4 regions of the Bradyrhizobium sp. USDA 4503 genome follow, and region 1 is predicted to be linked to each of the others. Evidence: predicted binding sites of a transcription regulator. Region 1 holds the regulator's gene; each other region holds the start of a gene.
What was found. The regulator LexA, encoded in region 1, represses DNA repair genes until DNA is damaged. The targets are predictions, from matches to a motif close to TGTTCNNNNTGTGTTCNG.
Positions count from the first base shown of each region.

Region 2: the regulator LexA is predicted to act here: its motif matches at 4,743-4,760, upstream of ACVMIH_RS24505 (ATP-dependent Clp protease adaptor ClpS).
Region 3: the regulator LexA is predicted to act here: its motif matches at 3,564-3,581, upstream of ACVMIH_RS24845 (DNA recombination protein RmuC).
Region 4: the regulator LexA is predicted to act here: its motif matches at 1,689-1,706, upstream of ACVMIH_RS41540 (ImuA family protein).

Region 1 is NZ_JBSRXS010000001.1:1,602,057-1,609,762, reverse strand. Features, by position in the region: gene ACVMIH_RS07725 (MFS transporter) at 1-1,275, opposite strand, end outside; gene ACVMIH_RS07720 (ComEC/Rec2 family competence protein) at 1,708-3,993, shown strand; gene ACVMIH_RS07715 (hypothetical protein) at 4,000-4,227, opposite strand; gene ACVMIH_RS07710 (hypothetical protein) at 4,373-4,801, opposite strand; gene lexA (transcriptional repressor LexA) at 5,058-5,762, opposite strand; gene ACVMIH_RS07700 (molybdopterin molybdotransferase MoeA) at 6,006-7,217, opposite strand; gene ACVMIH_RS07695 (HAD family hydrolase) at 7,237-7,706, opposite strand, start outside.
Region 2 is NZ_JBSRXS010000001.1:5,093,733-5,101,438, forward strand. Features, by position in the region: gene ACVMIH_RS24490 (flavin reductase family protein) at 13-567, opposite strand; gene ACVMIH_RS24495 (LLM class flavin-dependent oxidoreductase) at 677-1,777, opposite strand; gene ACVMIH_RS24500 (mechanosensitive ion channel family protein) at 2,133-4,478, opposite strand; gene ACVMIH_RS24505 (ATP-dependent Clp protease adaptor ClpS) at 4,789-6,519, shown strand; gene ACVMIH_RS24510 (tetratricopeptide repeat protein) at 6,527-7,706, opposite strand, start outside.
Region 3 is NZ_JBSRXS010000001.1:5,154,040-5,161,745, reverse strand. Features, by position in the region: gene ACVMIH_RS24855 (hypothetical protein) at 14-457, shown strand; gene ACVMIH_RS24850 (AmpG family muropeptide MFS transporter) at 757-2,127, opposite strand; gene ACVMIH_RS24845 (DNA recombination protein RmuC) at 2,315-3,532, opposite strand; gene def (peptide deformylase) at 3,703-4,230, shown strand; gene fmt (methionyl-tRNA formyltransferase) at 4,261-5,196, shown strand; gene truA (tRNA pseudouridine(38-40) synthase TruA) at 5,196-5,933, shown strand; gene dapE (succinyl-diaminopimelate desuccinylase) at 6,126-7,292, opposite strand; gene ACVMIH_RS24820 (DUF805 domain-containing protein) at 7,310-7,706, opposite strand, start outside.
Region 4 is NZ_JBSRXS010000001.1:8,860,909-8,868,614, reverse strand. Features, by position in the region: partial or broken gene ACVMIH_RS41545 (Y-family DNA polymerase) at 1-819, opposite strand, end outside; gene ACVMIH_RS41540 (ImuA family protein) at 710-1,543, opposite strand; gene ACVMIH_RS41535 (UdgX family uracil-DNA binding protein) at 1,873-3,321, shown strand; gene ACVMIH_RS41530 (inorganic phosphate transporter) at 3,853-5,475, shown strand; gene ACVMIH_RS41525 (LysR family transcriptional regulator) at 5,567-6,475, opposite strand; gene ACVMIH_RS41520 (cytochrome P450) at 6,615-7,706, shown strand, end outside.

The DNA of each region.
Region 1 (7,706 bases):
GGGCATGATGAAAACGGCGATCACGAAGCACACTGCGGGAACGACAATCGGGTAGATCAGCGCATAGCCGATGCTGCCGGTCGCCGCGAAGGCGGCTGATGTGATGAACGGCACCAATCCGCCGCCCCAACCATTGCCGATATGATACGGCACCGAGACCGAGGTGTACCTGATCCTGGCCGGGAAAAACTCCGCCAAGAACGCGCCGACCGGCCCGTACACCATCCCGACATAGCAGACGAGGATGAAGATGATGAAGACGGCGACCGGATAGTTGATGTGTCCCGGCTGCGTGACCATGCCGAGCCACAGATACAGCGGATAGTAGGTGATCGCGGCAAGCAGCATTCCTCCGAGGATCACGGACTTGCGGCCGATCTGATCCGACAGCCAACCAAAGAAGATCAGGCTCGGCGTTGCGATCAACAATGCGGCTCCCACGATGTAGGCCGAGGTAACCGCATCGACCTTGGAGACCTGCTGCAGGAAGTACAGTGCCCAGAATTGACCACTGTACCAGACCACGCCCTGTCCAATCAGGACGACGATAGCGATCAGGATGTACTTGATGTTGGCGCTGAGGAAGGCTTCCCGCCAGGGATTCCTGGTCATCTGTCCCTGTGCCTTGATCTCCTGGAAAATCGGCGTCTCCTGGAGCTGCAGGCGGATGTAGATGGCGATGGCCACCAGCACGAACGAGACCAGGAACGGTACGCGCCACGCCCATTCGTCAAAGGCCTGATTGCCGGCCCAGGTTCGGGTCAGAACGATCACCGCCAGCGACACCACGATCCCGAGCGTCGGCGAGGTTTGTAGCCAGCCCGTGTAGTAGCCGCGGCTGTCGTCCGGAACATGCTCGGCGACGTAGGTGATGGCGCCGCCATATTCGCCGCCCAGGCAGAGACCCTGGATCATCCGCAAGCCGAACAGAACGAATGCGGCCGTCAGGCCGATCGACTGATAAGTTGGGATCAGTCCGATCGCTCCCGTTCCCAGGCCCATTCCGCTCAGCGTAATGAGGAATGTATATTTGCGGCCGACCCGATCGCCCATCCATCCGAACAGGAAGGCCCCCAGCGGGCGGATCAGGAATCCCGCAGTGAACAGCGCGATCGTGCTCAGCAGGGCTGCGACGGGGTGGGATTGCTCAAAGAACTTGACCGAAAGAACGGCGGCCAGGCTGCCAAAAATATAAAAGTCGTACCATTCAATGATGTTTCCCACTGACGCAGCGACAATCACGCGGCGAAAATCGCTTGGTACTTGAATTGCCATGTGCTGCTCCTCTCAAATGCAAACGCTACTCCTCGCGTTTTTCAGCGATCTATCCGCTCGCGGAGTGCGCGTGGTGCACGGCGTTACAGGCGAGATTTGCGCGTTCGTCCGCAACGCCTGATCTCAGGGGAGTTGTGGCCACCTGAGAGGAGCTCCAGCGGCCTTCAAGTGCCGCGAGCCGTCACTGCCTCATCTCCGTCTCTTCGGGAGCGGAGGCATCACGACAGTCTATTCCTAATGTGATCGGTATCTTAGTGAGACTTTCGGCTCGATCGATTTGACGCAGGCGGCAGCCGTGGCCCGGCGCGAGCTAGGCAAAGCGCAGGACGATCCAGATACCCGGGCGTTCTTGGTCCGTATTCTGCATCCGTTCCGCTAGTCGGGTGACGGGGCGATCCGCTAGCCTGCCGCCCGGCAGGGATCGCAAGCGGAATGGCTGAGCAGGGCACGACGCCGGGCGGCAAACGCGGCTACGCGGGGACGTGGCCGCCGCGCGCGGCTGCGCCGGTCGGCGGCTTTCTCCCGGCGCGCCTCGGCATCTGGAAGCCTCTCGCCGAGACAATGCGGCAATGGGCACGCGCGGAGGCCGGCGCGGGCCGCCTGTTGCCCTGGGTGCCGGTGGCGTTCGGCACCGGCATCGCGTTCTATTTCGCGGCCGAGCATGAGCCGGTGCTGTCGGTCGCGGCCACCGTCGCAATCCTGCTCTGCCTGCTGGCGCTGCTGCTGCGGCGACGCAGCGTGTTTCCCGTCATCGTGCTGCTGGCCGCGGTGGCCGCGGGCTTTGCGACGGCGACCTGGAAGACGGCGCGCGTCGCTCACACGGTGCTGGCGCGGCCGATGTTCTCGGTGGCGCTGACCGGCTTCGTCGAGACGCGCGACATCCGCGAGAAGACCGATCGTTTCGTGCTGCGTGTGGTTTCGATGGAGAGCCCGCGCGACATGACGAAGCTCGATCGGGTCCGGCTCTCGGTGAAGAAGGGCACCGCGCCCGATGTCGGCAGCTTCGTTGAATTGAAGGCACGGCTGCTGCCGCCGCTCGGGCCGCAGCGCCCGGGCTCCTATGATTTCGGCCGCGACCTGTATTTCCAGGGCATCGGCGCCTCCGGCTTCGTGATGGGCGCGGTCAAGACCAGGGAGCCGCCTGCGACCGGCGGCTTTGCGCTGCGCTACGCCGCCTTCATGCAGGGCCTGCGCGACGCCATCGACGCGCGGATTCGCACCACGCTCGACGGCGACCAGCGCGCGATCGCGACCGCCTTGCTCACCGGCCGGCGCGATGCGATCTCGACGCCGGTCAACGATGCGATGTTCATCTCGGGGCTCGGCCATGTGCTGTCGATCTCCGGCTACCACATGGCCGTGGTCGCCGGCGTCGTGTTCTTCGCGGTGCGCGCGCTGCTCGCGCTGTTTCCGGCGCTGACGGCGGGGCATCCGATCAAGAAATGGGCGGCGGCGGCCGCGCTGGTCGCCGCGGCGTTCTATCTGTTGCTGTCGGGCGCCGAGGTCGCGACGCAGCGGTCGTTCTTCATGACCGCCGTGGTGCTGCTCGCCGTGATCGTCGACCGCCGCGCGATCACCTTCCGGACCCTGGCGGTGGCGGCGCTGATCGTGCTCGCGATCGCGCCGGAGGCGCTGGTGCATCCCAGTTTCCAGATGTCGTTTGCGGCAACGCTCGGGCTGGTGGCGCTGGTGCAGATCGGGCTGCCGAACCTGCTGGCGTCGCCCGACCATTCGGCAACTGCGCGGGTTGCGCTGTGGGGCGGCCGCGAGCTCACGATGCTGATGCTGGCCTCGCTGGTGGCGGGGCTGGCGACGACGCCCTATGCCGCGTTCCATTTCCACCGCGTGACGCCCTACGGGCTGCTCGCCAACCTTGCGGCGATGCCTGTCGTGTCGGCGGTCGTGATGCCGGCCGGCCTGCTGGGGCTCGTCGCCATGCCGTTCGGCTTCGACGGCGTGTTCTGGGCGATCATGGGTCTTGGCATCGACTGGATGATCCTGGTGACGCAATGGGTCGCCGCACTCCCGGGCGCGGTCGGCCGCATGGCGGCGTTCGGCATCGGGCCGCTGATCGCAGCGAGCGCCGGCATCATCCTGCTCGGGCTGCTGCGCACGCCGCTGCGCTGGTCAGGCGCGGCGCTGTTGCTGGTGGCCTCGGTCTGGGCGCTCAAAGTGCCGCAGCCGGACGTGCTGATCTCCGGCGACGGCCGCAACGTCGCGGTGCGTGGCGGTGACGGGTGGCTGCATCTGATGCACAGCGCCAAGGATGCATTTTTGGTCAAGGAGTGGCTGGCGGCGGACGCCGACGCGCGCACCGCCACCGATGCGTCGCTCGGCGAGGGCGTCTCGTGCGATGCCGGCGGCTGCGTGACCCAGGGACCCGGCGGCGTCTTCGTCGCGCTGGCGACCCGGCCGGAGGCGCTGGCGGACGACTGCGAGCGCGCAGCCCTGATCGTGACGGCGCGGCCGGCGCCGCAGGGCTGCGCGGCATCGGTGATCGATGCCGAGCGGCTGCGCCGCCACGGCGCGCTGGTGCTGCGAAGGATCAGGGACGGCTACGCCGTCGATGCGGTCAAGCCCGGCGGGATCGACCGGCCGTGGTCGCCGGCGGTTCCCGGCGACGGCGAGAGCGAAACGACGCTGCGCGCGCCCGCCGCCGCGCCGCGGCCTGCGGTGGATGCGACGCCGGCCGAGACCGATCTGCAGGGCGATGATTAGCGAGGATTAGCCGTGGTCCGGCGAGGGGCTGCTCGGCAACTCGAACAGGCCGAGATGGTATTCGTCGGAGTCGGGGCCGGCGTCGGGCTTCTTGACGAGGGTGAAGGAAGCCTCGGGAAATTGCTCCCAGACTTTCAGGTCGTCGGCCGTTACCGTCAGCCAACCGAACCGGAACATGTAGCGGCCCGGTTCCGTGACGCGTCCAGCCTTTTGCCATGTGACCTTATCGACCACCGCGCACGTCCTCCGTGCCCGATGATGCGCCAAGGTGCCGGCCGACGCAAATCTCCTTCTGCGCCCCGGAAGCGGGAGTCCGGGGTCGCCCGAAATTGCTTAGGTCATCCGCCGCCGAACAGCTCATTCCGCGGCGACGATGCGCTCAACCCAAAAACAGGGTTGCGAATGCGGAGGGCCGCCGCTCCACAACCTTCGGCTTCTGCTCGACCGGCGGATGCAGCGCCGGCAATTGCAGCACGCTGACGCGCTGTCCCTCGACCAGCTGGGTCACCAGCACATGGCTGCCGTCGGGGAATTCGACCGCGTCATGATGCCGATCAGGCACGTCGGGCTCGACTTCGTTGAACACGCCGACGCGATAGTTCAGCGTCTTGGTCCAGATCCAGCGGCTGTCGTAGCGAACGTTCTCGGCGAAAGCGAGCTCGGTGCCCGGCAGCATGCAGACCGCGACAGTGGGATCGTTCTCCGAAGCAAAGCCGCGGGTCGACGTGCCGCGGAACGTCGTCGTGATCAGCGTCTCTCCGACAATGGCGGGGCGCGATGCCACGGCGTGCAGACTATAGTCACACATCGGATGGCTCCTCATTTCGAGGTAGCGACCCGTGCCTCTCCTTGAGGCATTAGGGCCTCTACCAGAGTGGACGATAGCGAACGAGCGTCTGCTCGTTTCTGGGCGATTGTACGACTGGTCCGAGATCGCTCCGATCACAAACACGCGACGCTGCGCGAGAGGTATCGGAGCGCATCGGGCAGGCCGTACGCTACGCTATCATGCAAGGAACGATCCGACGTGTTGCTCGTTCCCGGCCGCCGCAAGTATTTGCAGTTCAGTATTTGCGATAAAGGCCGATCAGCTTGCCCTGGATGCGGACCCGGTTCGGCGGCAGGATGCGCACTTCATAGGCGGTGTTGGCCGGCTCGAGCGCGATCGATGCGCCGCGGCGGCGGAAGCGCTTCAGGGTGGCTTCCTCCTCGTCGATCAGCGCCACCACGATGTCGCCGGTATTGGCGACGTCGTTGCGCTGGATCAGCGCCATGTCGCCGTCGAGGATGCCGGCATCGACCATCGAGTCGCCGCGCACCTCGAGCGCATAGTGCTCGCCGGCACCGAGCATGTCGGGCGGCACGCTAATGGTGTGGCTGCGGGTCTGCAGCGCCTCGATCGGCGTACCGGCGGCGATCCGGCCCATCACGGGGACCGCGACCGGACGGTTGCCGTCGTCCTCGGCAATCGGCGGCGTGCTGGCGCGCCGGCCGAGGGTGCCTTCGATGACGCTGGGCGTGAAGCCGCGGCGACCGTTGCCGCCGCCGGCCGAGAGTTCGGGCAGCTTGATGACCTCGATGGCGCGGGCGCGGTTCGGCAGGCGGCGGATGAAGCCGCGCTCCTCCAGCGCAGTGATCAGGCGGTGGATACCGGACTTCGAGCGCAGGTCGAGCGCATCCTTCATCTCGTCGAAGGAGGGCGGTACGCCGGCCTCTTTCAGACGTTCATTGATGAAACGCAGTAGTTCGTACTGTTTGCGCGTGAGCATCTCGAGTATTCCCCCGGTTGATAGCGTCGTTCGATTCCGAGACTCTTCTGGTGGGGCCTGCAGGCCGGGCCTGACCTCAGGAGCATGTGCTCAATGCACCTGCTTCCATGCAGCTTCCCGAATGTAGACACCAGTACTCGAAACAAATCATGAACGGACACTATATGTTCGATATGTGTTCCGCAACCACTTAATTTCCGGTGAACGTGTCGGGCAACGCACAATCGGCGGGGCGCGAAAACCCTATTCGGGCAGTGTCAGGATCTCGCATTCGCTGCCTTCGACGGCCGCCGCCGCGAACGGCGGGCGCACGAGAAGTGCCCGTGCCGCAGCGAGATTCCCGAGCAGCGACGAGTCCTGCTGCGTCACCGGCGTTGCGATCAGCGTGCCGTCCTCGCGCGCTTCGAGCCGTGCACGCAGATAGTCCTCGCGCTGGTCGTTGGCGGCGAGGTCGCGGCCGAGCAGGGCGCTCGCGCGGCGATGATGAATCACTTTCCGGCCGCTCAGCGCCCGAATCAACGGCACCAGGAACAGGAAGGCGCAGACATAGGACGACACCGGATTGCCCGGCAGGCCGATCACCCGCATCGCGCCGAGCCGGCCATGCATCATCGGCTTGCCGGGCCGCATCGCAATCCGCCAGAACGCCATCTCGACCCCCTCGGCTTCCAGCGACCGCTTGACGAGATCGTGGTCGCCGACCGAGGCGCCGCCTGTCGTGATGAGGACATCGGCGCCGGCCTCGCGTGCCCGGCGGATACCGGCCGTGGTCGCCTCCACCGTGTCGGCGGCAACGCCGAGGTCGACGGTCTCGGCGCCCTCGGCGCGCGCCAGCGCCCGCAGCGCGTAGCCGTTGGAATAGACGATCTGGCCGGGGCCGGGCTGCGAGCCCGGCATCACCAGCTCGTCGCCGGTCGCCAGCACCGCGACCTTCGGGCGGCGGCGCACCGCAAGTTCCGGATAGTTCATGGCGGCCGCCAGCGACAGCGCGCGGTCGGACAGGCGGCTGCCGCCGGCGAGCAGCACCTCGCCCTCACGGAAGTCGACCCCAGCCGGGCGGATGTGCCGCCCGACGCTGGCGGCCTCCGAGATCGTGATGTGGTCGCCGTCGACGGCGGTGTCTTCCTGGATGATCACAGCGTCGGCGCCATTGGGGATCACGCCGCCGGTGAAGATCCGCACCGCCTCGCCGGCGCCGACCGTCCGCTCGAACGGCCGTCCGGCGGCGACTTCGCCGATCACCTTGAGCCGGGCCTTTAGATCGGCCGCATCGGCGGCGCGCACTGCATAGCCGTCCATCGCCGACATCGGCTGCGGCGGCTGGGTGCGGAGCGCCGCGAGGTCGTGCGCAAGCGTGCGGTGGTAGGCGGCATCGAGCGCGACCATCTCCTCCGGCAGCGGTTCGGCGCCGGCGAGGACGGCGGACAGGGCATCGGCAACCGGCATCAGGGCCACGCTCAGAGCTCCTCAATTCCTAAGTTTCAATACCAAGTGCGGTCAAAGCCCTTGCCACGTCATCCGTCGATGTCACGTGGATAGCATGAAGGCCGCGCGCCCGCGCACCTTCGATATTGGCGGCTAGGTCGTCGAAAAACAGGATCTGCGACGCCGGCACGCCGATGGCTTTTACCACATGATCATAGGCCTCGGCGTCGGGTTTGCGGAAGCCGATGCTCGAGGACAGGAAGACGTTGCGGAAATGGCTGAGCAGCTCGGCGTGGGTGACCGAGAAATGCGCGACATGGGCCGGATTGGTGTTGGAGAAGGCGTAGAGCGGCATCCGCTTGGCGGCCGCCGCGAGCAGCGGGGCGATGCCCGGCATCTCGCCGGTGAAGATCGCGTTCCAGCCTTCGAGGAACTGGGCGTCCGTGATGTCGATGCCGAGCGTTTGGCGCAGCCTTTCGAAGAACGCCGTGTCGTCGATCCGGCCGATCTCGTGATGCT
Region 2 (7,706 bases), 3.5 Mb from region 1:
TGTCAGTACGTTTCAGGAAAATTCGTTCCAGCTCACACGCCGCGCATCGACGTCGCCGAGCTCGACCGGATCATGGATGTTGCGCACGCTCTGGAAGCCGGAGCGCAGATAGATCAGCGGGTCGACTGTGGTCGCGGCGCGGACGTGCTGGACCTCGCCGATGAAGATCGAATGGGTCTTGGTCTCGAGCTCCTGCGCCAGCACGCAGTCGAACGCCGCGACGGCATCCTCCAGCACCGGGGCGCCGGTGGCGCCGGTGGTCCAGCGCCCAAACGCAAAACGGTCGTCGCCGTTGACGCCCTTCTGTCCGGAGAAGGTCAGCGCCAGCAGCGCGTGGTCCTCGTTCAGGAAGTTGATGACGAAATGGCGCTCCTCGCGGATGCGCTGATGCGCGCTGGCGTTACGGTTAACGCAGACCAGCACCGAGGGCGGATTGTCCGACAGCGAGCAGGCCGAGGTCACGGTCAGGCCGGTGCGCTGCCCGGTCTCCGAGCCGACCGTCACCAGCGCGACGGCGCCCGCGCAATGGCGCATCGCCTGCTTGAAACTCTGTGCGTCGACCGTCATGCCGCAAACCCTGTCTGAGCATGATCCGCCGGATCATGCTTCGGTAAAAACACTTCGTTCAAGATATGCGAGGCGGGGTGCGAGGCAAGCCCCGCACCCCGCGCAGCTGTCATGCAGCCTTCTCGAACTCGGCTCCGAGATGCTTGAGCCGCGGCATCACCTCGTTCTTGAGCAGGTCCAGCGAGTGCCGCCAGGCTTCCGGCTTGTGCTTGTAGTCGAAGCCGAACACACAGAGGACGCCGAAGCCGCCGACCTCCCGGTAGATCTTCTCGATCCTCTCGGTGACGGTCGCGGGCGAGCCGACGATCCAATTCCGGCGTGCGCAATATTCGACGGTGACGTCGCTGTCGGGCACGTCGGGCGCGTGCTTCAGATAGTCCTTGAAGCCGAAATGGCCGAGCAGCGGCAGGAAGTACTCGCCCATCATCCGGCCCATCATGTCGCCGGTCGACAGCTTCCACGCCTCCTCATCGGTATCCGCCACGAACACCTCGCGCACCAGCCGCCAGTCCTTGCGGCTCGGCTTGCGGCCGGTCTTGGCGGCGCCGGCCTCGACCGAATCCCAGTGGCTGCCGACATAGGCCGGGTTGAGGTTGAGGCTCATCGGGATGAAGCCGCGCTCGCCGGCGAGCTTCAAGGTGTCCGAATTCTTCGACAGGCCGGCGACGCCGATCGGCGGATGCGGCCCCTGCAACGGCTTGATGTGCGGCTTGAGGAAGTCGAACATCGTGTCCGGCTTGCTCACTGTCCAGTACTTGCCCTTGTGCGTCCAGGGTCCCGGCTCGGACCACATCTTCAGGATGATCTCGAGCGCCTCGCGGGTCATGTCGCGGTTCTGGCCCGACATGCCGTCGACATTGAACATCGCCCAGTCGCTGGGCAGGCCCGAGGCCGCGACGCCGAAGTTGAGGCGCCCGTTCGAGAGATGATCGAGCATCGCAACGCGGTTCGCGAGCTCGGCGGGATGATGATACGGCAGCAGGAAGCCGCCGGGCCCGATGCGCAGATTCTTGGTCTGCAGCAGCGCCTGCGCCACCAGCAGGTCGGGCGACGGGTGCGGCTCCCAGGGTGCGGTGTGATGCTCGCCGATCCAGGCTTCCTGGTAGCCGAGCTCGTCGAGCCAGCGCAGCGTCTGCAGGTCCCAGTCGTGGCCCTCCTTCAATCCGCACTCCGGCGGGTGCGAGGGCATGGTGAAGTATCCAAGCTCCATGTGCGTTTCCTTCCTTCGCGTTGGGTTCAGTCGTGCAATGCGTCTTGCCGCGCATTGCATGACGATCAGCAAGCGCTGTGCCAGCGGAGGAAGTCGCAGGGAATGGGTGAGAACGGCCGGATTTCGGCCGGCTGCGCGCCGGTCAGCGGGCTTGGCAAGGCTGGCGGCGTCTCACCGTCGCGAGACGTGTCGCAACCATGAGACGCGCCGGCAAGCATTCCCGCTGGTTGGCTCGGGCTGCCTTCGCACACACGGAAGCAGATACTCTCGCGGAGACTCCCCCTCACCCGAATTCGAGCTTCACTCGAATTCGACCTCTCCCCGCAAGCGGGGCGAGGTGAAGCGGAGCGCCGGATCAGCCCGCCGCGCGGCGCGGCTGGGCGTTGGTATCGGGCTCGGAGGGTGGAGGAAGCTGCATCAGGATGGTCTGGCCCATCGAGGCGATCTCGATGCCCTCCTCCTGGAAGCGCCGTTTCATGCGGCGGTTGAACTCGCGTTGCACCGCCCAGCGTCCGCTATCGGTGCAGCGGATCTGGCCGACGATGGTCACGACCGAGCCGTCGACCTTGTCGACGCCCCACAATTCGAGGTCGCCTCGAATGAATGCGCGATACGCCGTCTCCTGGCGCATCTGGGCGACGATGTCCTTCAGCACCTCGCCGGCGCGGTCGGTGTCCTCCTTGTAGGACACGTTGACGCTGACCGCGGCATTGCCGGCGCCGCGGCTGGAGTTGGTGATCGTGGTCACCGCGCTGAACGGCACGACGTGCACCGAGCCGTCGCCGGCGCGCAGCCGCATGGTGCGGATCGAGACGTTCTCGACCACGCCCGAGAGGCCCGACACCGTGACGTTGTCACCGACCTGCACGGTGTTCTCGATCAGGAGGAACAGCCCGGTAATGAGGTCCTGCACCAGCTTCTGCGAGCCGAAGCCGATCGCGATGCCGACGATGCCGGCGCCGGCGAGCAGCGGCGCGACATTGACGCCGATCTCGCTGAGCGCCGTGAGGCCGACCACCGCGACGATCATGCAGAACAGCGCGGTTCGCAGCATCGGCTGAAAGGTGCGCAAGCGCGCGGCGCGGGCGTAATGCCCGTCGCGCGACAGGGTCTCGATCTGCCGATCCATCAGCGCATTGGCGACTTCCCAGATCACGGCCGCGGCCAGCGCGGCAATGCCGATCGTCACCAGCGCCGAGATCAGGCGGCTTCCAATCTGGCCGCCGTAGAACCAGACGATGGCATCGACGCCCCAGACCTCGAGCAGCGCGACGAAGCCAATGAAGGCGATCACCGCCGTGACCACCTTGCGCAGCAGCGGCAGATAGCGGTTGGCGCGCGTCTCCAGCCCCGGGAAGCGCTGGATCAGCTCCGGGCTGATGCGGAAGCCGCGATCGATCAGGCTCAGCACCACCATGGTGACGAGGCGGGTAACCAGCAGCACCGCGACAGTGCCGACGAAATATTGCAGCAGCAGCGAATAGCCGTTGCGGATGTTGAGCGCCCACACTGCCCACAGCGCGAGGTCGAGCGCGATCGCCAGCACATGCCAGAGCGCCGCGAGACGGTTGCGCGTTCGCGCCGCAAGCCCGGTGCGATCGGCCGGCGCGCGGATGGCGTCGGCGACCTGGCGGCGGCACTGCAGGATGATGACGACGACGAACAGATGCACGACCAGCATCACGAGCCGGATCAGCGCGGCATAGCCGGCGCGATGCAGCCCGAGCAGCAGCGCGACATTGGCAAAGGCGATGCCGGAGACGCCGACGGCGACGATGCGCCGGGCCCAGATCTCGATATAGGCCGCGGTCTCGGCACGGACGCGGAACAGGCCGAACGGCCCCGCCAGCGCGCGCACCGCGCAAATCAGGACGCGCGAGAACACGTAGGCGTTGACGACGGCCAGGATCACGAGCCGCGTGGTCGATTGATCGCCGATCTCGGTGCCGAGCAGCGCGGTGGCGATGCCGCCGAACACGACGACCGGCAGCAATTCGAGCAAAAGGCGCCCAAGCACGAAGGGCAGCCGGACCAGCGACTGCCAGGCCCGCGCCAGGCTGAGCCGGCGCCGCTGCAACTCGGGCGCCGGCGTGACGTCGGCAACCGACGACGGCGGATCGACGATGGCGAGCGTCTGCACCGGCATGCGCGCGGTCTGCGGCAGCCGCGCTTCCAGGAACGCGACCGGCCGCTTGATCAGGCGGAACACCACCCATTCGGCGGCCAGCGCGCAGCCGAACACCAGCGCCAGCTTCCAGGCGATATCGATCAGGAGGCCATAGGCGACCGGATCGTTGGCGGTACGCACGAACCAGTAGTAGAACGCCGGGAAATGCGTCAGCGTGCGCGCGACGTCGGCGACCTCGCGCGACATCTCGCCGACCTGCTCGGACACCATCAGCAACAGCTGTGCGCCGAGGCTGTCGGCGGTGAGCGGGATCGGCGAATGCTGCTCCGGCGCAGGCGCCGGCTGGGCCGCCGCCTGCGGCGAGGCATTGGCGATGGCGCGCAGCGTGTTGATGATCTCGCCGCGCTTCTTGTCGTCCTGCAGCGTGTCGAGCGCACGTTTCGCCTGCTCGGGCGTCAGCGCGTCGCCGGTAGCGGGTTGCGGCGGCGCCGGCTTGGCGGCCGGCTGCGCCAGCGCGGGAGAGACGAACAAGGTGAAGACGAGAAGCAGCGCAAGGCGAAGTTTGTGCGACACGAGGGCCTCATAAAATAACTGCGCGACCGCAAACCCTTGGGAGGAATCTGCTCTCGCGCTCGCGCCATGTCGGATACTCCTTTTCGCCCCGATGGTGTGTCGGAAGTTTGCCGCTGTGACGGCCATCTCTTGGCATTTGCCGCAACACAATCGTCACAGGCGTTGAGCCGCGTTTACACTTCCAGTGCGCGTTCCCGGCCGGCTCACTACACGTCAGGGGTGAGACCGCAGAATCTTTCGCTTGACGCGCAGGAGCCGCCGTGATGTTCTTACTTTGTTCTTTTGTTCCCAATTGCGTTTCGGGGGTTTCATGCACGACGTTTTTGCCGAGAACGGTCCGGTCAGGCTCTTCATCCATGATGACGACGAGACACCGATAGAATTCATGCGCAACCTGCTGCGCACGGTATTCGGCAAGTCCCGGAAAGAGGCTGTTGCCGTCACCGCGCGAATCGAGGCCCAGAACGGATTCGCATGCGGCCCCTATCCCGCGACGGTGGCCAAGGCACTGCTGGAGTCCGCCCAACAGCTGATCCGCAACAACGGGCATCCATTGCTGATCACCGCATCGGCCGCCGACGCGGCCCGGCCGTGCGATCTCTGTGGCGCGCTGGAGCCCGTCACCGACGTGTTTCTCATCCGCCGGACAGTCTGCCTGTGCGGCAACTGCCTGATCGCCGCGCGGGCAAGCTCGGAAAATCTACCGAGCGAGGAGTTCAGATATGCCTTCATGGCGCTCGATTGGCATTTTGCCGGGACGCCGCGCAATCAGATCATGACCCGGTCGCGACAATTTCCCGGTCACATGCGAGCGGACGTTCAGATCGCGATCGACAGGTTGTTCGATGTGCCGATCCATTTCTTCGGCATTCATGAGCAACACCGCTATGAGACCCTCGCGATTGCCTCGCTGATGGAGAACAGCCGCAACGCGCCGCCGATCGCGCCGCCGCAGTATCACGACGTCGACGTTGGCGAGCCTGAGTCGGTGAAATGCCTGACCAATGGCTTGTGGCTATGCCAAACCGGAGAGCTGCGCTACGCGGTGCTGCTCAGCTACCATCGTGATTATCAGACCGAGCCGGGCTTGCGGATCGAGCTCGCGGTGCCCGCAGGCGTCGCCGGAAACGCCTTGGTGCAGCGGACCTTTGCCGAGCTGGAAGCGGCCGTGCACGCGGCACGATCCTATCGCGGCAAGATCCTGTCGCTCGAGGATGCCGCCGACTATCGCGGCCGCGCCCGCGGCGTGACCGTGCATCGCCTGCCGACGGTCGCGCGCGATGACGTGATCCTGCCGGACCGGACGCTGCGGCTGCTCGACCGCAACGTGCTCGACTTCGTCGAAAGCCGCGATCTGTTGCGCAAGCTCGGGCAGTCGACCCGCAAGGGCATCCTGCTCTACGGCCCGCCCGGCACCGGCAAGACCCACACCATTCGCTATCTCGCCACCAACCTGCCGGATCACACCACACTGATCATCACCGCCGAGCAGGTCGGCCTGCTCGGCGCCTATATGAGCCTCGCGCGGCTGCTGCAGCCGACCATGGTCGTGATCGAGGACGTCGACCTGATCGCACGCGACCGCGAGGACATGGGCGGACCGTGCGAAGAATCGCTGCTCAACAAGCTGCTCAACGAGATGGACGGCCTGAAGGAGGACTGCGACATCCTGTTCGTGCTGACCACCAACCGGCCCGAGGAGCTGGAAGGCGCGCTGGCCGGCCGGCCCGGCCGCATCGACCAGGCCATCGAGGTGCCGGTGCCCGACGAGACCGGGCGCGGCAAGCTGATCCGACTGTACGGCAAGGGCCTGCCGCTCGAACCGCCCGTGGTTGACGCAGCGGTGCAGCGCACCGCCGGGGTCAGCGCCGCATTCATCAAGGAGCTGATGCGCCGCATCGCTCAGGCCAGCATCGCCCGCGGGGGAGGCCAGGATGTCACTGCTGACGACATCGGCGCAGCGCTGAACGAGATGCTGTTCGACGGCGGCCGGCTCAACGTGAAGCTGCTCGGCGGCGCGCAGGGGATGAGTGCGGGGTGATGGCCGGTCAACGCACTAAACGTGCCGGCAATAGCAACTCGCGCTCGCCGCCGGCGAGCCGCGCGAGTTCGTCCGACACGCGCGCCAGCGCGCGATCCCAGGCCTGCGGTCTGTCCTGGCGGAACAGCCGCATGGTCGGATACCAGGGCGTGTCGGCGCGATCGCGCAGCCAGCGCCAGTCGAGCGCATAGGGACACAGCATCCAGACCGGGCGGCCGAGCGCGCCGGCGAGATGCGCCACCGAGGTGTCGACGGCGATGACGAGATCGAGCGCGCAGACGGCCGCCGCGGTGTCGGCGAAATCGCCGAGCGTCGGCGCGAGGTCGATGATGTCGGCGCCAAGGCCCCGCAGCACCGGAGCATCGTCCGGCCGCGGCTCCTTCTGCAGGCTGTACAGCTGCACGCCTGATGTGACCAGCCGCGGCAGCACGGCGTCCGCCGGCAGCGAGCGCTGGCGGTCACCCTTGTGCCTGGGATTGCCGGCCCAGACCACGCCGACCTTCAGCGCGGTCACGCCGGCGAGCGCCTCGCGCCAGCGCGCGAGCTTGACGGCATCCGCCCGCAGATAGGATATCGCTGCAGGAATGGTCTCGACGGTGGTGCGGAAGATCCGCGGCAGGCTCAGCAGCGGCAGTTGCAGATCGAACGGCGGCAGCGGCTCGCCGCGCGCGAACACCGCGACATCGGGCAGCATCGGCCGCAGCAGCGCGACCAGCGCCGGCTGCACTTGCAGGATGATCCGGCCGCCCCTGCCCGCCAGCATCGGCACATAGCGGACGAAATTGATGGCATCGCCGAGCCCGTATTCGGCAAACAGCAGCAGCGTGCGTCCCGCCAGCGGCTCACCCTGCCATTCCGGCTCGTCGAACACCGGATCGCCGTCGCTGAGCATCTTGGATTTGCGCCGCCACTGATACTCTTCGAACCCCTCCTCGAACTCGCCGTTCATCAGCAGGAAATGGGCGTGGTTGTAATGCGCCAGTGGCTGCGTGGGATCGAGGGTGATGGCGCGGCGCGAGGCCACTAGCGCGGCGTCGATTTCGCCGGCGTTGCGCAGCGCGACCGCAAGATTGGCGTGGCCCTTGGCATAGAGCGGGTCGAGCTCGATGGCGCGCCGATGCGCCGCGACCGCCGCCTCGACCAGATTCTGCGCCTCGAAGATGATCCCGAGATTGGTGTGCGCGGCG
Region 3 (7,706 bases), 3.6 Mb from region 1:
GGAACCACTGACAATGACGGCACACCGATTCGGCGTACGCTTGTTCGGCGTACGTTTGGGCTTTGCGCTTCTGACGGCAACGTTCGCCGCGCCTTGCGCGCTCGCGCAGCAGGCCGACGCCCCGCAGAAGCCCGGCAAGATGATCCACGCCGGCGACGTGCTGTCGGGAGAGCTCGGTGTCATGAAGGTGCGTGACGCCAAGAACCGCGGCAAGCGCGTCGCGACCTACCAGATCACCAGCGAGCCGCGCCGCCTGCCGCCGCCGAACGGTCTGTGCAATCTCGAGACCGGGCCGGAAACCTTCCAGCTGATTCCGACCAACGACGCCCAGGCCGCGCAACTCAAAAGCCTCTCCGGCAAGGAAATCTCGGTGAGGGTCGACGAAGTCGCCTGCGCCAAGGACGCCGGCGAGATGAGCGAAGCCATCGTCACAAAGTGGAGCGTAGTGGCGAAGTAGGATCGTGCCTCGGTTACGGTGTCATCGCCTGGATGCGCGGGTAATGACACCGCGCTGTTTCTTGAGTTGCGACCCATCCTCATCGTCGTCCTGGCGAAGGCCAGGACCCATAATCACCGGCCTTGCTTGTCGGATGGATCGTGGCCTCGACATCGCGCAACAATTCGCATTTGGGGTAATGGGTCCTGGCTTTCGCCAGGACGACGCGCGGAGAGAGTGGTTCCGCCGCTTCCCCGCTGAATTACGGACGCCTCCGGAATACAGGGCGGATTCACCCGGTCAAGCCGGGCTACAGGCGACTAAACCCGCACCGGCCCCAGCTCGTCGAAATGCCCGCGCCGCTGCAGCCAGGCGAGCAGGATCAGGCTCGGGATCGCGACCAGCACGCAGATCACGAAGAACATCTGCCAGCCGACGGCCTTGGCGACATAACCGGCGCCTGACGACAGATAGGTGCGGCCGACCGCGGCGAGCGCCGTGAGCAGCGCGTACTGGGTCGCGGTGTGCAGCGGATTGCGGCACAGCGCCGACAGATAGGCGACGAAGATCACGGTGCCGATCGCGCTGGTGAAATTCTCCGCGGTGATCGCAAGCGCGAGCGCCCATTGATCGACGCCGACATGGGCGAGCCAGGAGAATGAGAGATTGGCGACCGCCTGCAGCACGCCGCCGATCCAGAGGCTGGTCGCGAGCGAATAGCGCCGCGCCACGAAGCCGCCGGCAAAGCCGCCGATCAGGGTCGCGGCAAGGCCGACGCCTTTCACGATCGCCGCGTAATCGACCTTGGAAAAGCCGATGTCGATCACGAACGGCGCGGTCATGGTGCCTGAAAACGCGTCGGTGAACTTGAACAGCACCACAAAGGCGAGCGCCGCGAAGGCGTCCTTGCGGCTGAGGAACTCGGAGAACGCGCCGAGCGCGGCATGTAGCACGCGTTCGGCCGCGTTCTGCGCATGCGTCGCCGCCTCCGCGCCCTTCGATTGCGTCGGCTCGGTCGCCGCAAGCGCGGTGACGATGCCGATCACGACCAGCGCGGCCATCACCACATAGCCCCACATCCAGGCCGACAGGCGCACGAGGCCAGCGGACTCGAAGCCGCTGACGATGAACAGCGCGCCTGCGGTCGAGACCAGCATGCCGACGCGGTAGGCCGCGACATAGGACGCCATGCCGGCGGCCTGCTCGCTTTCAGGCAGGCTTTCGACGCGGAAGGCATCGACCACGATGTCCTGCGTCGACGATGCGGTTGCGACCAGCAGCGCGGCGAAGGCCGCGAACCACGGCGATCGCGCCGGATCGGCCATCGCCAGCACCAGGATCGCCGCGATCAGCAGCAGCTGCGAGAACAGCAGCCAGCCGCGGCGGCGGCCGAACATCTGCGTGAACAGCGGAACATGCAGCGCGTCGACCAGCGGCGCCCAGAGGAATTTCAGCGTGTAGGGCGTGCCGATCAGCGCCAGCAGCCCGATGGTGCCGAGATCGACCCCGGCCTCCTTCATCCAGACCTGCAGCGTCGAGCCCGACAGTGCCAGCGGCAGCCCCGAGGAGAAGCCCAGCAGCAGCACGATCAGCACCCGCGGCTGCAGATACACCGCAAAACTGTCGCGCCAGGAGGTGGCGGCGGGGGGATTCTTTTCCGATTGGGTCGCGGTCACTTCGGGCGCGGTCATGTCCCTCTGTTAGCAGATTCGACCGCAGCTGCCTTGGCTCCCTCTCCCCGCTCTTTCGCGGGGAGAGGGTTGGGGTGAGGGGCTTTCTCAGCGAATTATGACGGGTGCAATGTGCGGAAGCTCCCCCTCACCCGAAATTCGCGCGATGCGCGAATTTCGACCTCTCCCCGCAAGCGGGGCGAGGTGGCTACTCCCCTGCCTGCAGCTTGCGCGGGGCGGGGAACAGGTCGGGGGCGGGCTTGACGAAGCGGGGGACCTCGATCGGGGTCTCGGACTTGCTGAAGTCGAGTTCCTCGATCCGGCCGGCGCGTTTCTCGATCTTGTCGGCGGAGATCAGGATCTGCCTGACGTCCTCGTTCACCTGGCCGAAATGGGTCTGCAGCTTGAGCACGCGATCGCGCAGGCGGCCGAGGTCGTCGCCGAGATGCATCACCTCGTTGCGGATCTGGTCGGCGGCGTCGCGGATGCGGGCGTCCTTCAGGATCTGCTGCATCACCTGGATCGCCAGCATCAAGAGCGAGGGCGATACCAGCACGACGCGCGCGCGATAGGCCTTCTGGATCACGTCGTCGAAGCCGTCATGGATCTCGGCATAGACCGATTCCGACGGCACGAACATCAGCGCGGTGTCCTGGGTCTCGCCAGGGATCAGGTACTTCTCCGCGATGTCGCTGACATGCTTCAGCACGTCGGCGCGCAGCCGCTGGCTGGCGAATTTGCGCTCCTCGTCGCTGCGCGCATCGTGCAGCGCGGTCATGGCCTCGAGCGGGAATTTCGCGTCGATGCAGAGCGGGCGCTGGTCGGGCAGAAACACCACGCAGTCCGGCCGCTTGCCCGACGTCAGCGTGTACTGGAACTCGAACGAGCCCTTCGGCATGCCGTCCTGGACGATCGCCTCCATCCGCGCCTGGCCGAAGGCGCCGCGCGATTGCTTGTTGGCGAGCACGTCGCGCAGCGTCGTCACCTGGGTGGTGAGCTCGTTGAGGTTCTTGTGGGCGTGGTCGATGATGCCGAGCCGCTCGTGCAGCACGCGCAGCGAATCCATCGTGTTGCGGGTCGATTGCTCCATCGACTGGCCGACCCGGTGGGTCACCGAATCGAGCCGCTCGTTGACGGCGCGGGCCATCTCGGCCTGGCGGCCGGCCAGTGCCTGCGCCATAGTATCAACCTTGGCATCGACCCGCCCGGAGGATTCGCTCTGGGCCCGCAGCATGTCGGCGAGGCGCTCCTCCAGTTCGTCGGCGCGGATGGCCTGGGCCATTGCGAGTTCCGCGCCGCGCTGGCTGGCGCGTGCGATCACCAGCGCAATGGCGAACAACAGGATCAGCGCCAGCGCCCCAAGGCCGATCAAGGCGTCGGAGACACGGACGGGAAGGTCGCCAATCGTGAGGAGAATCTCGTTCATGCCGGCAGTTGTAGCCGATTCGCGGCCCGGCGCGAACGAAGAGGGAACGCTTATGGGAAATGCATCCCTGATTTTCCGGGTTAATGCGGAGTGAAGAAACGTGGTTAACGTTGTCCTAACGGGTTCCTGAGCGCATTGACCCCATGAAGTCAGCAGCTTAAATCGCCGCCATGGCATTAAGAGAAATTATCATCCTGCCGGACAAGCAGTTGCGGCTGGTGTCGAAACCGATCGAGAAGGTGACGCCGGAGATCCGCAAGCTGGCCGACGACATGCTCGAGACCATGTATGACGCGCCCGGCATTGGGCTGGCGGCGATCCAGGTCGCGCAGCCGCTGCGGCTGATCACCATGGACCTCGCCAAGCGCGACGAGAACGGCGAGACCACGGCGAAGCCGCGCGTCTTCATCAATCCGGAGATCATTGCGCGTTCGGAGGAGCTGTCGGTTTACGAAGAGGGCTGCCTGTCGATCCCCGAATATTACGAGGAGGTCGAGCGGCCGGCGCGGGTACGCGTGCGATTCACCGATCTCGACGGCACGGTGCATGAGGAGGATGCGGAAGGGCTCTACGCCACCTGCATCCAGCACGAAATCGATCATCTCAACGGCGTGCTGTTCGTGGACTATCTGTCGAAACTGAAGCGCGACCGCGTCTTCAAGAAATTCGAGAAGGCCGCCAAGCGCGCGGCGGAGTAACGCCGCATATTCTCGGAAGAAATCGATCGCATGCCTCTCCGCCTGATCTTCATGGGCACGCCCGATTTCGCGGTGCCGACGCTGCTGGAGCTCGTAGCCCATGGCCATGAGGTCGTGGCGGTCTACACCCGCGGGCCGAAGCCGGGCGGGCGGCGCGGCCTGCAATTGCAGCCGACGCCGGTCGAGCAGGAGGCGCGCCGCCTCGGCATTCCCGTGCTGACGCCGAAGACCCTCAAGACCTCGGAAGCGCTCGAGGAGTTTCGCGCGCATGACGCGGATGCCGCCGTCGTCGTCGCCTATGGCATGATCCTGCCGCAAGCCATTCTCGACGCGCCGAAGCTCGGCTGCTTCAACCTGCATGCCTCGCTGCTGCCGCGCTGGCGCGGCGCCGCGCCGATCAACCGCGCCATCATGGCTGGCGATGCCGCGAGCGGCGTGATGGTGATGAAGATGGATGTCGGCCTCGACACCGGGGACGTCGCGATGGCCGAGCGGCTGCCGATCACGGACAGCATGACGGCATCCGACCTGCACGATGCGCTGGCGCCGCTCGGTGCCGACCTGATGGTGCGCGCGATGGGCGCGCTCGGGCGCGGCGGCTTGCAGCTGACGAAGCAGAGCGAAGGCGGCGTCACCTATGCGGCCAAGATCGAGAAGGCCGAGGCGCGGATCGACTGGACACAGCCGGCGCATATGGTGCTGCGGCACATTCACGGGCTCTCGCCGTTTCCCGGCGCCTGGTGCGAGCTTGCCGGCGAAGGCGAGCCGGTGCGGCTGAAGATCCTGCGCTGCGAGCTGGCGAAAGGCTCGGGTGCACCGGGCGATGTGCTCGACGACAATTTCGCGATCGCCTGCGGTGACGGCGCGATCCGGATCCTCGAACTGCAGCGCGCCGGCAAGGCGCCGATGAAGGCGGCGGATTTCCTGCGCGGCACGCCGCTGAAGCCGCCTGCGCGACTCAGCTGATGCCCCGCTACAAGCTCACCATCGAATATGACGGCACGCCGTTCTCCGGCTGGCAGATCCAGGACACCGCGCCGACCGTGCAGGGCGCGCTGGAGGCGGCGGTCAAGGCGATCTGTGGCGAGAACGTGCGCGTCTATGGCGCAGGGCGTACCGATGCCGGAGTGCATGCGCGCGGCCAGGTCGCGCATTGCGACATCGCCAAGCATTTTCCGCCCGGCCGCTTTCGCGACGGGCTGAATGCGCATCTGCGGCCCAATCCGATCGGTGTGCTCGCGGCTGACATCGTGCCCGACGATTTCGAGGCGCGGTTCTCCGCGACCAGGCGGCACTATCTCTATCGCATCACCAACACGCGCGCGAACCTCGCGCTCGACATCGGCCGCGTCTGGCGCGTGCCGCGCGCGCTCGATGCTGACGCGATGCACGCCGCCGCGCAGCGCCTGCTCGGCAAGCACGATTTCACCACCTTCCGCGACACCGAGTGCCAGGCCAAATCGCCGGAGAAGACGCTCGATCAGCTCGACGTCACCCGTGATGGCGCCGCCATCAACATCGTGACGTCGGCGCGCTCGTTCCTGCACAGCCAGGTGCGCTCGATGGTGGGCTCGCTGGTGTGGGTCGGCGAGGGTCGCTGGAGCGCCGACGATCTTGCCGGTGCGCTCGCCGCCCGCAACCGCGCCGCCTGCGGCTCCGTGGCGCCGCCGGACGGGCTCTACCTGATGCGGGTGGATTACTAGGCGGTGTGAATGATCTTGTAGGATGGGTAGAGCGAGGCGAAACCCATCATGTGCGTCGCGATTCGAGGTAATGGGTTTCGCTGCGCTCTACCCATCCTACAGACTGTATCTGGTGCGAGTGGATACTAGTGGCCCCAATCCCTACTGTGCATGGGGTTGTTTTCGATGTTTTTGTCCAGCCGCGCGGCTGGCCTACCCGAAATACCGCTCCAGCACGCCCCGATAGATCCGCGTCAGCTTCTCCAGATCAGCCACCGGCGTGCGCTCGTCGACCTGGTGCATGGTCTGACCGACCAGGCCGAATTCGATCACCGGGCAATAGCTCGAGATGAAGCGCGCATCCGAGGTGCCGCCGGAGGTCGATAGCTCCGGCCTGCGGCCGGTGACCTCCTCGATCGCGGCGACCGCGAGGTCGGTGAACGGGCCGGGCTGGGTGACGAACACGTTCGAGTTCGAGGGTTGCCAATCGATATGGGCGCGGATCCGATTGCCGCAGGCTTTCGCCAGCCGCTCATCGACGATCTGCCGCAGGCTCTCCTGGGTGTGGTTGTCGTTGTAGCGGATGTTGAACTTCGCCCGTGCCTGGCCGGGGATCACGTTGGTCGCGGTATTGCCGACATCGACGGTGGTGAATTCGAGGTTGCTGGCCTGGAACTGCGCGCTGCCGTGATCGAGCGGCTCGTCGCTCAGCGCCACGATCAGCCGCGAGATATCAGGCACCGGATTGGAGGCGCGGTGCGGATAGGCGACGTGGCCCTGCACGCCCTCGACCACCAGCGTGCCGGACTGCGAGCCGCGCCGGCCGATCTTGATCATGTCGCCCAGCACCTCGACATTCGAGGGCTCGCCGAGCACGCAATGATCGAATGTCTCGCCACGCTCGGCGCACCATTTCAACAGCTTGACGGTGCCGTTGATCGAGACGTCTTCCTCATCGCCGGTGATCAGGAAGGAGATCGAGCCGTTGCCATTCTCTTGTGGCTTGCCGCCGTGGTCCTGCAGATATTGCAGCACCGCGGCGACGCTGCAGGCGATACCGCCCTTCATGTCGACGGCGCCGCGGCCATAGAGATAACCGTCCTTCACCTCGCCGGAGAACGCGCCGAGCGTCCACGCGGCTTCATCGCCAGGCGGCACGACGTCGGTGTGGCCGGCGAAGGTGATATGCGGCGCCGAGGTGCCGATGCGCGCATAGAGGTTGTCGATATCGGCGGTGCCGGGCTCGGAGAAGGTCACGCGGTGGACTTCGAAGCCTGCGGCTTTCAGCAGGTTTTCGAGCACGCCAAGCGCGCCGGCGTCGGCCGGGGTGACGGAGGGGCAGCGAACGAGATCGCGGGTAATCGAGACGGCATCACTCATGCGCCTCGCTTAACACGTCACACGGCGGGTGGACCAGCTTTGTGCGGCACGATATCGAGCTCGCTCTGCTGATCCCAGCCGCGCGCGGAGCGCGACCCGCTGTCGCGGCCTTGCCGCACATGGGTTTTCCCAAGCGGATTGGGGCCGTAGCGATTGGGGTAGCTGGTGCCGCGCAGAAAGGCGAGCTCGACGAAGCCCCAGACGTAAAGCACGAAGACGATCAGGCCCGCGGCCGTCACCCAATAGGATTCATCGGAGAGCCGGTCCGAGAACTGGCTCATGAGACCCGGGATCGCGAAGAACGGGACCATCCACCAGCCGCTCTTGTCGCGGTCGTGCAGGCGCTTGATCGAGACCGCGACATAGACCCAAACGAACAAGAACGTTCCGCAGGCCTTGACCAGCAATGCCGGC
Region 4 (7,706 bases), 7.3 Mb from region 1:
ACGCTTCTCGACGATGTAATCGGGCAGCGGCTTGCGCGGGCTGATCGGGGCATCGCCCTGCCCGAGCGCGTGGCTGAGCAAGGTGGTGAAGGCCGCACCGAACCGCGCCGAGATTTCATGCGGCGCGCGCGAGGCGACATCGCCGATGGTCTTCAAGCCGGCGCGGCGCAGGCCGGTGGTGACAGCGGCATCGGCACCGAGCGCCGACACCGGCAGCGGGCCGACCGCCGCCGCTTCCTCGCTATCGGGGACAATCTTGCCCGAGGCGGTGCGCGTCAGCGTACGCGCCGCGATCGAGGTGCCGGCAATCGCCGCGCTGACGGCAAAGCCTCGCCGGCTCAGCGCCCCCGTCACGGTCTGCAGCAGCGCGCGCTCGCCGCCGAACAGATGCGCGCAGCCGGTGATGTCGAGAAACAGACCGTAAGGCAGATCGAGCGCGACCAGCGGCGTGAAGCGATCGCACCAGTCGGCGATGTCGTTCAGCGTCTTCAGATCGGCGGCGGGATCGGCATCATAGACCGTGAGCTCCGGACAGATCGCCCGCGCATTGGCGAGCGGCAGCCCGATCGACAGCCCGGCGCGCACCGCGGCCTCGTCGACAGCATGCAGCAGGATCGCGTTGTGGTCTTTTGTGACGACGACGCTGGGGAGTTCTGCTTTCTTCGCCTCTCCCGCTTGCGGGAGAGGGAGCCCTGCCACCTCCCGTGCATCAACTTGCGAGGCGATGTCCTGCGCGAGCTTGCGCTTGATGCGGTCGATGGGCAGGCGTGGCAGCCACAGGCTGAGGATACGCCGACGGTTCACTGAATTGGCACTCATCACATTTCCATTCCATGATCCATCGCCCGACAGGGCCATGACGATTGCGCACGAGTTCGGCCTCGAAGCGCGGCGCGCCCCACACGCTCGCGGCATTGCCCGGCGGCGAATGCGCCGCGCGCACGATCCAGCGCGTCTCCGCGGTCGAGGGGATCGGGGTTGCCGCGATCCGCAGCACCAGCGCGGTGACGCCGGAGGCCTGCGCGGCCAGGGTCAATTTGCGGCTGGCGACGAGATCGAGCTGGCGCGCCTGGCCCCAGACCTCGAGCACGACCGCGCCGAGCGCATCGCAGGCGAGCGCGTCGGCCGCGGCGCGCAGGCCGCTATCGACATCGGCAGCGCGCACCGTGACCAAGAGGCGCGGATCGAGGCCGAGCCCGGCAAGCCCGCGCATCGATAGCGCGCCGTTTTCGCGATCGGAAAAATCCTGCCGCACCCAGACCAGCGGCTTGCGTGCCGACAGCCGTCCGGCGAGCCCCGCAATGAAGCCGGTCGCCGCGCCGCCTTGATGGCCGGCCGCGAACACCTCGTGCAATGCCGCCGGCGCAAGCCCGCCGCGCAGCATCGCATCCGCGCCGGCATGGCCGAGCGCGACGCGGTTCGGCATCGCCGCATCCGATGACGCCTCGATACGCGCGATGCTGCCGCGCAGAGACGCAAGCGTACCTATGCGTGCGGCGGCGCATGATCCGCCAAAGTGTGAGCGGTTTGGCGACAAGATCATGCGCCTTTCTTAAAAAAGAGGAGCGCGATCGGACGCAAAACCGGCGACCACTTTTGCTGATCGCGCTCCGGCATATGCGCCGCTCCTTCCAACCAAAATTTGAGGCCGTCACTGGTCTGAACAGAGAACCAGGGACTGGCTCATTTGTTCATGATATGTTCTAATATAAAGCTAACAGGGCCCACGGAGTCAATCGGATTGGTGAGATCATCGATTCATGAGTGGAATCAATGGGATTCAGCAGCCGCCGAACCGGACAGGCCCTGATCTTCCGCAAGTCAGGCACGCAGGCCCCGAAAATGACGGCGTGACGGAAACGGAGCAATCGCATGCGCATCATCGTGCTCGACAACGACACCGATTTCGAGGGCTGGCGCAAGGCCGCGCGGCGATTGGCGCTGAACGATGTGAAGCCCGCGGAGATCACATGGACCGTACGCAGCGACGACGAATTGTCGTCGGCATCCTGCGTGAATGAATTGCCGGATACGCCGCAGGCGCGGTTCAATGTGTCGGCCAAATTCGTCGAGCTCGCAAAGGCCGCGATCCTGCATCGCAGTGACGAACGCTTTGCCCTGCTCTATCGCCTGCTGTGGCGGCTGCGCAGCCGTCACGATCTGCTCAGTGCGACCGATGATCCCGATATCGCCGAGGTCCACGCGATGGCGCGCGCGGTCTATGTCGATATCGACAGGATGCATGCGCATCTGCGCTTCCGCGAGATCGGCCGCGAGCGGACGGCTCATTACGTCGCCTGGTTCGAGCCGGAGCATCACATCGTCGAGCTTGCCGCGCCGTTCTTCGCCGGCCGCTTCGCCGACATGCCGTGGTCGATCCTGACCCCCGACGTCTGCGCACATTGGGACGGGCACGCGATCTCGATCACGCCGGGCGTCGCCAAATCCGAAGTGCCGACCGAGGACCGGCTCGAGGAGGCCTGGCGGCGTCACGACAACGGCCGCTTCAATCCCGCACGGCTGAAAGTGATGGAGATGCCGCAAGCCTATTGGAGGAACCTGCCCGAGGACTCGATCATTAAGCCTCTGATCGAAGACGCAATGCGCATGACCAGCGGCCCCTTCATCGCACGCAAGGCGGCCGAGCCGCAGAAGCGGCAGGATACGCCGATGCCCCGCAAGCAAGTTCAAGGCAAGCAAGTTCAAGGCAGGCAAGCTCACGACACCATCGCGGCCTTGCGCGAGGAGGCCGCCGATTGCCGCGCCTGCCCGCTGTGGAAAGACGCAACCCAGACCGTGTTCGGCGAGGGACCGCAAAGCGCAACGCTGATGCTGGTCGGCGAGCAGCCCGGCGACAAGGAAGATCTCGCAGGCCACCCCTTCGTCGGACCGGCCGGCCAGATGCTCGATCGAGCGCTGCAGGAAGCCGGCATCGATCGCCGCAAGGTCTATGTCACCAATGCAGTGAAGCACTTCAAATTCGTGCCGCGCGGCAAGATCCGGCTGCACCAGAAGCCGAGCACACCGGAGATCCGCGCCTGCCGCCAGTGGTATGAGCGCGAGCTCGCCACCATCAAGCCGGACCTCGTGATGGCGCTCGGCGCCACCGCGGCGCAGAGCGTGCTCGGCAAGATCACGCCGATCAACAAGAACCGCGGCCATCTGATCGACCACGACGGAACCAAGGTGCTCGTCACTGTGCACCCGTCCTATCTGTTGCGGCTGCCGGATGAAAAAGCCAAGGCGCTGGAATATCAGCGCTTTATCGACGACCTGAAAATCGCAGCACATCAGTTGCGCAGATCAGTCGATGCAGCTTGAGTTCCGTAAAACCAGCGGAACCTGAGGAACCACATCGCAACGAGAAATTGTTCTAAGCCGCGGACAAATACCTACAACCTTTAATTGATCCGTGGTAGGGTAGCATGTTCCGCAGGTATCGGGCGTCATGTTCACGCCATGACGTACCCTGAGGCGGGCGCGCTGCGCGGTTTGCTAGCCCCGATCGTGCGGCGCGCCACCTCATCTCTCAATCCCCCTCCCTCATTTCGCAACCTTCCACTCGCAGGCGTCCGCCTAATTCTCCGGCTGCCCGGCCGGCCGGATGCCAGTGTGATGTCCTCCGCACATTGTCTCGTCCTGCGAAACGCAGGCAGCTTTCCGTCGCGATCCGCGATCCTTGTTGCTGAAGATTGCCACGAGGCCGCGAAGCCACGTGCGCGCTCAATGCGTTGCACAAAACTTCGGCTCGATGTCCACCGCCACGGGAGACCGGCGCGGCTCGCGGGCCGGATTTCAATTGCTTGTCATATGCATCGATCAAAATCGGGAGCATTGGGACAGGAGTTTACCATGAGCGATATGGCGTTACCCGGCTCGATCGAGCCCGCCCTGAAAAAGGGTCCGGACCTCGACAAGGGCTTTCATCCTCTCACCGGGGTTATCTATTTGGGCGTGGTTGCGGCCGCGCTGCTGTTCGTTGCCTACAGCATCTATGCCGATGTCGACGCCACCGGCACGCGCATCACCTCGTTCCTGCCGTATATCCTGCTGTTCGTCGCGCTGCTGATCGCGCTCGGCTTCGAATTCGTCAACGGCTTCCATGACACCGCGAACGCGGTCGCCACCGTGATCTACACCCGCTCGCTGCCGGCGCATGTCGCCGTGGTGTGGTCGGGCATGTTCAACCTGATCGGCGTGCTGCTCTCCAGCGGCGCCGTCGCGTTCGGCATCGTCTCGCTGCTTCCGGTCGAACTGATCCTGCAGGTCGGCAGCAGTGCCGGCTTTGCCATGGTGTTCGCGCTCTTGATCGCCGCCATCATCTGGAATCTCGGCACCTGGTGGCTCGGCCTGCCGGCCTCGAGCTCGCACACCCTGATCGGTTCGATCATGGGCGTCGGCATCACCAACGCGCTGCTGCGCGGCCGTGACGGCACCTCGGGCGTCGACTGGTCGCAGGCGACCAACATCGCGAAGGCGCTGCTGCTGTCGCCGCTGTTCGGCTTCGCGCTCGCCGCCGGCCTGCTCTACCTCCTCAAGATCGCGCTGCAGCGCGCGACGCCGGCGCTGTTCGGCGAACCGGTCGGCGACCAGCCGCCGCCGTGGTGGATCCGCGGCATCCTGATCCTGACCTGCACACTGGTCAGCTTCTTCCACGGCTCCAATGACGGTCAGAAGGGCATGGGCCTGATCATGCTGATCCTGATCGGCACCGTGCCGACCGCCTATGCGCTGAACCGCGCAATGCCCTCGAGCCAGATCGAGCTGTTCACGGCGCACTCGACCGCGGCCAGCAAGGTCATCGAAGGCAAGGCCGCCGGTTACAACGTGATCGGCAATCCGCGCCCGGCTGTGACCAACTATGTCGCGCAGCACCAGATCAACGAAGGCACCTTTCCGTCGCTTGCGGTGCTGGTGCGCGACATCGGCCAGCAGGTTGCCCAGTATGGATCGCTGGCCAAGTTCCCGGCTGACGCGGTCGGCAACACCCGTAACGACATGTACCTGGCGTCCGAGGCGATCCGTTTCCTGATGAAGGACAAGGAAGCCGAGCTGACCGCTGCCGACATCGCCACGCTGAACCAGTACAAGGGCTCGCTCGATGCCGCGACGAAGTTCATCCCGAGCTGGGTGAAGTTCGCCGTCGCCATCGCGCTCGGCCTCGGCACCATGGTCGGCTGGAAGCGTATCGTCGTCACCGTCGGCGAGAAGATCGGCAAGACCCACCTGACCTACGCGCAGGGCGCCTGCGCCGAGATCACGGCGGCCGCGACGATCGCGGCGGCCGACGGCTACGGCCTGCCGGTCTCGACCACGCACGTGCTGTCGTCAGGCATCGCCGGCACCATGGCCGCCAACGGCTCCGGCCTGCAATGGGCCACGATCCGCAACATCGCGATGGCCTGGGTGCTGACGCTGCCGGCCGCGATGATCATCTCGGGCGTTCTGTACTACGTGTTCTACCACCTGTTCTGACGCCCCACGCTTTCGGCGCAGCAACGCGCCGGACAAAGGCCCGCACTCCGGTGCGGGCCTTTTGCTTTGGACCTGCAGCCCGGCTCCTTGCTCAGGCGGCGCAGGCCTTCGCAACCTCGGCCAGCAGGCCGCGCGCCCATTTGTGCAAGCCGGATTTGGCCGTCCTGGCGCCCCAGTGCATGTCGATCGAGATCGGCACGCGGAACGGCAGCGCAGCGACATGGAGGCCGCCGCGCATCGCCCGCGCCAGATGATGCGGGATAGTCGCGACGAGCCTGGTGCCTGTGATGATGCGCTCCAGACTGTCGTGGTTGGGCAGGCTGACCACTGGCTCGATCTCGATCTTCCTCGCCCTCAGCGCCGCGAGATAGAGCGGCTGCCACTCACCGCTGTGGGTGATGAAGACATGCTCGGCCCTGGCATAGGCCGACAGCGCGATCCGGCCGCGCGCCAGCGGATTGGCCCGATCCATCACGCAGACGTAGTGGTCGGTGAGGATATGGCGCCGGAAGAAGCCTTCGCCGGCGATGCCGACCGGACCAAGCACGATGTCGCACTGGTTCTGCTTGAGATGGACATCGCCGTGGCCCGCGGCATCGAGCAGGACGAGACGGACTTGCGGCGCGCCGGCGCGCAGCCGCGTGCTGAACTGCGGGATCAGGGTCTGGCGTTCGTGATAGTTGCAGGAGATCGTCACGCTGCCCTGCGTCGTCGCCGGATCGAATTCCGCCGGTGAGGCAAGCCCGTCGATCTCGCCGATCATCTCCCGCGCCCAGGTAACCAGCGTCGCGCAGCGCTTGGTCGCCGTCACGCCATTGCCGCTGCGAACGAACAGCGGGTCATGCAGCGCGCCGCGCAGCCGCTCGATCGCATAGCTGATGGTGGACTGGTTGACGTCGAGCCGTTTGGCCGCGGCGGAGAACGACTGCAGGTCATAGACCAGCACAAGGGTCCGCAGAGTCCCGATGTCGATCGGATCGATCGAGGAATTGGCCGCCACCCTTGCACCTCCCGCATTGCTGGCGGCCCAGCCTAGCACAAGGTCATGGAATATTTCGATGGTCCGGATCAATCCCATCGAATTGAGCGATCGTGCACCCGGAGCTAGCCTTGGCGAAAAAGCGCTTCCGGGAGGACCAATGACCAGCGCCGTGCCTGTCGTCACCGATATCGCGTATCAGGATCTGCTCGACGACCCCTATCCGATCTTCCGCCGGCTGCGCGAGATCGCGCCGGCGGTCTTCGTCGCGCCCGCGAAGCTGACGCTGGTGACGCGCTTCGACGACATCATGCGGATCGAGCGCGATCCCGCGACCTACTCGGCCGATAATCCGGCCTCGCTGGTCAACAAGGTGATGGGGCCGACCTTCATGCGCAAGGACGGCGCCGAGCATGCGATCGGCCGCAAGGCGATCGAGCCCTCGTTCCGTCCGGCCACAATCAAGGAGCATTGGGCGCCGCAATTCACCGCGATCGCAGAAAAACTGATCGATGATCTGTTGGCGACCGAAGAGGCCGATCTGTTCTCCGCCCTTGCCGCGCCGATGGCCTCGCTCAGCCTGATGGCAATGATCGGGTTTCGCAAGATGCCGTGGCAAACCCTCGCCGAGTGGTCGCAGGCGCTGATCGACGGCGCGGGCAATTACGCCGCCGACGCCGAGATCGAGCGCAAGGCGATGCAGGCGAGCGCCGAGGTCGATGCCGCGATCGACGCGGTGCTCGACGATCACCGCCGCCAGCCGAATCCTTCGGTCCTGTCCTCGATGATCAATGCCGATCCGCCGATGCCGATCGAGGGCATCCGCGCCAACATCAAGGTGATCATCGGCGGCGGCCTGAACGAGCCGCGCGACGCGATCCTGACGCTCGTGCTCGGCCTCCTGGAAAACCCGCCGCAGAAGAACAGCGTGCTGGCAAAGCCGGATCTGTGGCCGGCCGCGCTCGAGGAAGCGGTGCGCTGGATCTCGCCGATCGGCATGTATCCGCGCCGCGTCACCCGCGATGTCGATCTTTCCGGCATCACGCTGCCGCAAGACCTTCAGATCGGCCTTTGCGTCGGCGCCGCGAACCGCGACGGCAGCCGCTTCGCCGAGCCGGATCGTTTCGACGTGACGCGGCCCAAGCAATCGCATCTGGCGTTCGGCGCCGGACCGCATTTCTGCGCCGGCACCTGGGTGTCGCGGCTGACCGTCGGCAAGATCGTGGCGCCGATGCTGTTCGCGCGCCTGCGC